2 regions of the Stenotrophomonas maltophilia complex sp. Om-AH-Sm3 genome follow, and region 1 is predicted to be linked to the other one. Evidence: riboswitches for the same ligand, from Rfam matches in the RefSeq annotation. Region 1 holds a riboswitch; the other holds the start of a gene.
What was found. Region 1 has a riboswitch for glycine ahead of AC10QF_RS02825 (trimeric intracellular cation channel family protein). Riboswitches for the same ligand answer to the same signal wherever they lie in the genome.
Positions count from the first base shown of each region.

Region 2: linked by a shared signal. The riboswitch ahead of gcvP (aminomethyl-transferring glycine dehydrogenase) and the one ahead of AC10QF_RS02825 (trimeric intracellular cation channel family protein) in region 1 are both predicted to bind glycine.

Region 1 covers NZ_JBYBLQ010000002.1:32,217-34,674, forward strand. Annotated here, with positions in the region: partial or broken gene AC10QF_RS02815 (nuclear transport factor 2 family protein) at 1-321, opposite strand, end outside; gene AC10QF_RS02820 (GIY-YIG nuclease family protein) at 463-738, opposite strand; glycine riboswitch at 779-868, shown strand; glycine riboswitch at 882-985, shown strand; gene AC10QF_RS02825 (trimeric intracellular cation channel family protein) at 1,070-1,687, shown strand; gene AC10QF_RS02830 (hypothetical protein) at 1,754-2,458, opposite strand, start outside.
Region 2 covers NZ_JBYBLQ010000015.1:82,680-85,137, reverse strand. Annotated here, with positions in the region: gene AC10QF_RS16570 (multidrug effflux MFS transporter) at 1-599, opposite strand, end outside; glycine riboswitch at 899-1,001, shown strand; gene gcvP (aminomethyl-transferring glycine dehydrogenase) at 1,064-2,458, shown strand, end outside.

The sequences.
Region 1 (2,458 bases):
CCGCGTTGCCGGTCACACGTCCAGCACCGTGCAGCGACGATCCCATTGATCCTTCGGGGTCCTCAACGCGCCCTGCTTCGTCAGCGAGACCAGTTCTTCCTTCGACATCCGGCGCAGGCCCAGGCGTTCGTCGGGTGTATCGCCGAGCACAGCGCGCTTGGCCAGGTCCGGGTGCAGGGAACGGGCGACGCGCTGTGGGTCCGCCTCCAGCTGGCCATCGACGTAGTCATGGCAGGTGGCTTCGATGGCCGCGAGGGTGGCCGGGTCGGCGGCGGGGCTCGTTGCTGCGGAAAGAGCGAACAGCAGGGCGATCGTGGACATCCGGGTCTCCAGCGCTGAGGGCTGGGCGATCATGGCATGTGCAAGCCGCATCCACGCATGGCGTGGATCTACTGTAGAGCCGGGCCCATGCTCGGCTTCACCATCAGGCAGCAGCAACAACAGCCGAGCGTGGGCTCGGCCCTACAGAAGCGCGGGATCCGGCGCCTGCAGCCAGGCCAGCTTGCGTTCGCGCGGCTGCTGCTTGAGTTGCCACTCGGCCCGCGAGGCGGCGGCCCGGTCCGGGTATTCGCGCACGGCCAGCACGCGCAGCGGTGGCCGGGCCCGGGTGTAGCGCGCGCCCTTGCCGGCCTGGTGGGCGGCGAAACGCGCGTCCACGTCGGTGCTGATGCCGGCGTAATAGCTGCCGTCGCGGCATTCGAGCAGGTACAGGAACCACGGGCGGAGGGACGGGGCCATGCCCGGATTATGCCGTGCTGCACTGCAGCGGATATACTGGCGCCCGAATGCAGGAGAGTGGCGCCGCGCTGGCGCCCGCCGAAGGCGCAGGCTCCCATGATCGCTCAGGCCGGTGGGCTAGAATCCCACCAACCATGCATTCGACTCGCCGAGCTGGAGAGAGGTCACCGGGCACGCCCGGGACGATCCGCCGAAGGGGCACGCGGCCTACGCCGCTGAACTCTCAGGCAAAAGGACAGCGGGAGCGGCACCGGTCATCGTCATCCCGTCATTGCGCAGGCACTGGCGGTAGTCGCGCATGGCCGGCCCCACCGCGCCCGGAGCCTGTCCCATGCTGCTGTCCATCATCTACCTGATTGCCATTTCCGCCGAGGCCATGACTGGCGCACTGTCCGCAGGCCGCCGCCGCATGGACCTGTTCGGTGTGGTCATGATCGCCTGCGTGACCGCCCTCGGCGGCGGATCACTGCGCGACATCCTGCTCGGCCACTATCCGCTGGGCTGGGTGAAGCATCCCGAGTACCTGGGCTTCACCGTATGCGCGGCGCTGATCGCCACCTGGGTCGCACGTTGGATGCACCACTTCCGCCGCACCTTCCTGGTACTCGACGGCCTGGGCCTGATCGCCTTCACCCTGATCGGCTGCTCGATCGCGCGCGAAGCCGGCCATGCGATGCCCATCGTGCTGATTGCCGGCATGCTGACCGGCGCGTTCGGCGGCGTGCTGCGCGACATCCTCTGCAACGAGGTACCACTCATCTTCCAGAAGGAGCTGTACGCGATCATCGCGCTGCTGACCGGCGCGGCCTACCTGTTGCTGCTGCACTGGGGCGTGGCCGATGCCACCGCAATCCTATGCTGCCTCGGCGGCGGCTTCGCGCTGCGCCTGCTGGCGATCCACTACCGCTGGGAAATGCCGAAGTTCGTGTACCACGACGAAGTGCATTGAACGATGGCGTGTTCGCCGGGCATGGCCCGGCGCTACAGAAGAGCGGTATCCACGCATGGCGTGGATCTAGAGCATGAACTTCATGGGGCTGCCCCCCGCGCGTATCCGCTCTGGATAGTCAGCCGACGGATACCGTTGGGGTCCGCATCCCCAATCGGCGCCGGAATCGTCGACTTCCAGCAGCGCAGGATCAATCCATTGGCACAAGTAGTCGCTATCAGATCGCCTATCGAAGCCCGGGCAGTTCACTTTGCCCTCCACGTCAATGGAGTTGTGGGTGCTGCCGAGGTAGCTAGCGGTCAGGTGCCCCGCCACTTGTGTGTAGGTGCCGGTCTCGAGGAAGGTCTGAACAGTGATGTTGCCACCTACGGACAGAATCCCATCATTGAGTGAGCACGCGTACAGATGATCGCATTCCAGCTCATCACGCACGAACACCCAACCACCACAGTCGAGATTCCGGGCCCTGAGGCTCCCCAGTACGATCACGCAGAGCGTCTCGCTCAGATCGTTCAGTATCAGCGTGCCGTCTGCGATCAGATCACCATCGACAATCACGCAGTCGGTCTCGCAGTCGGATTTCCAGTCGCCACCTAGCGTTGTCGCAGGCACTACTTTGAATGAAGGCTCGTAGTCATCGGGCGCGGGCTCGGGAGATGCCGCGATCACCGCCCGGGCCTTCAGCGCAGGCCGCAGCAGCCCCTCGTCCCCTTCGCTGCTGTGGATCCTGATTCTTTCATCAAGATCCGCCAGCAGGCGCGCCTTCTCGAG
Region 2 (2,458 bases), on a different contig from region 1:
GACAACGGCACGCGCGCTTCGACCGGATGGGTCTCGGGCAGGTAGCGTGCAGTGGCCGCCAGCAGGACCAGCCCGAACACCACCAGGAACCAGAAGATCAGCGGCCATCCCGCGCCACTGAGCAGGATCCAGCCACCGATGATCGGCGCGATGGCCGGGGCGATGCCGAACAGCATGGACACCTGGCTCATCAGCCGCTGCGCGTCATGGCCGTGGTACAGGTCGCGGATCACCGCGCGGCCGACGATCATGCCGACACCCGCCGACAGGCCCTGCAGCGCGCGGAAGGCCAGCAGCGTGGTCAGGTCGGTGGACAGTGCGCAGCCCACCGAGGCGCCGACGAACACCACCAGTCCACCGAGGATCACCCGCTTGCGGCCCCAGGCGTCGGACAGCGGGCCGTGCGCCAGGCTCATCAGGCCGTAGAACAGCAGGTACACGCTGATGGTCTGCTGCACCGCCACCTCGTCCACCGCCAGGCGCCGGGCCAGCTGCGGGAAGGCCGGGAAGATGGTGTCGATCGAGAACGGGCCGAACATGGCCAGGCCGGCAAGCAGCAGGGCCATGCGGCGGGTGGACGGAGCAACAGCGGCTGTCATGGGAAAGGCGTCCGGCAGGGCCATGCGCGGCACGCACGGCGGGCGCCGGTCCCCGTCTGCAGGGAGGGCGCCAGATGAATTCGGGTATCTGGCCATCATAGGTGGGGATTGCGCCTGATGCCATGCAGCGATGCACAAAACGCACGTCCGGGCCATCGGCCATTCAGGCGCAGCGGCCAGGCCCGTAGACGGCCAGCGGGCCCGCAACGGGCTATAATCGGCGGGCAACACGGTGGGAGAAGCGGAACACCGCTGCCGAAGGCGCAACGCCCGTAATCGCTCAGGCCCGATACCACCCGTAACAGAACTCTGGAGAGACCGGTTCGATCCGGCGCCGAAGGGGCACGAAGCTGCGGTCCGCCGCGCTTTTAAACTCTCAGGCAAAAGGACAGAGGGGCGCCCCGCAGACCGCCGACCGGCGGCTTGTGCCCGTGCGTGTGCCCTTTCCTGACGGATCCTTCGCCATGTCCCAGAACACCCCTTCCCTGCGTGAGCTCGAGCACCACAATGCGTTCGTCGAGCGCCACATCGGCCCCAACGATGCCGAGATCGCGCAGATGCTCGACGTCGTCGGCCACGCGTCGCTGGATGCGATGACCGATGCCATCGTGCCGGCCAAGATCAAGTCGCCGGCGCCGCTGGCGCTGCCGGAGTCGATGACCGAAGTGCAGGCACTTGCGAAGATCCGCGCGATCGCCGACAAGAACACCGTGCTGCGCAGCTTCATCGGCCAGGGCTACTACGGTACCCACACCCCGAACGTGATCCTGCGCAACATCCTGGAAAACCCGGCCTGGTACACCGCCTACACCCCGTACCAGGCCGAGATCTCGCAGGGCCGCATGGAAGCGCTGATCAACTTCCAGACCCTGTGCGCCGACCTGACCGGCATGGAGATCGCCAACGCCTCGCTGCTGGACGAAGCCACCGCCGCCGCTGAAGCGATGACCCTGGCCAAGCGTTCGGCCAAGTCGAAGTCGGACACCTTCTTCGTGCACGACGCCGTGCACCCGCAGACCCTGGAACTGCTGCGTACCCGCGCTGAACCGATGGGTATCGTGCTGCGCGTCGGCACCCCGGCCGAAGCACTGGAAGCGGAAGCCTTCGGCCTGCTGCTGCAGTACCCGGACACCTTCGGCCAGATCGGCGATTACAAGGCCCTGGTCGAGGCCGTGCACGCACGCGGCGGCCTGGTGGCCGTGGCCACCGACCTGCTGGCGCTGACCCTGCTGGCCGCACCGGGCGAATGGGGCGCGGACATCGTGGTCGGCAACAGCCAGCGTTTCGGCGTGCCGTTCGGCTTCGGCGGCCCGCACGCCGCGTTCATGGCCTGCCGTGACGCCTACAAGCGCTCGATGCCGGGCCGCCTGATCGGCGTTTCGGTCGATGCCCAGGGCAACCCGGCCTACCGCCTGACCCTGCAGACCCGCGAGCAGCACATCCGCCGCGAGAAGGCCACCTCCAACATCTGTACCGCACAGGTGCTGCTGGCGGTGATGGCCTCGATGTATGCGGTCTACCATGGTCCGGAAGGCCTGACCCGCATCGCCCGGCGCACCCACCGCCTGGCCTCGATCCTGGCTGCGGCACTGCGCAACGCCGGCGTGCAGGTCGGTGGCGACTTCTTCGACACCCTGCACATCACCGGCGTGCATGCCGATGAGATCCACGCCAAGGCACGCGCCGCCGGTTACAACCTGCGGGCGATCGACAGCGACTCGGTCGGCATCAGCCTGGACGAGACCGCCACCCGCGCCGACGTGGTCGCGCTGGCCGCCGTGTTCGGCGCGCAGGCTGACGTCGAGGCGCTGGACGCCAGCACCGCCGACGCGCTGCCGGCGGGCCTGCTGCGCCAGTCC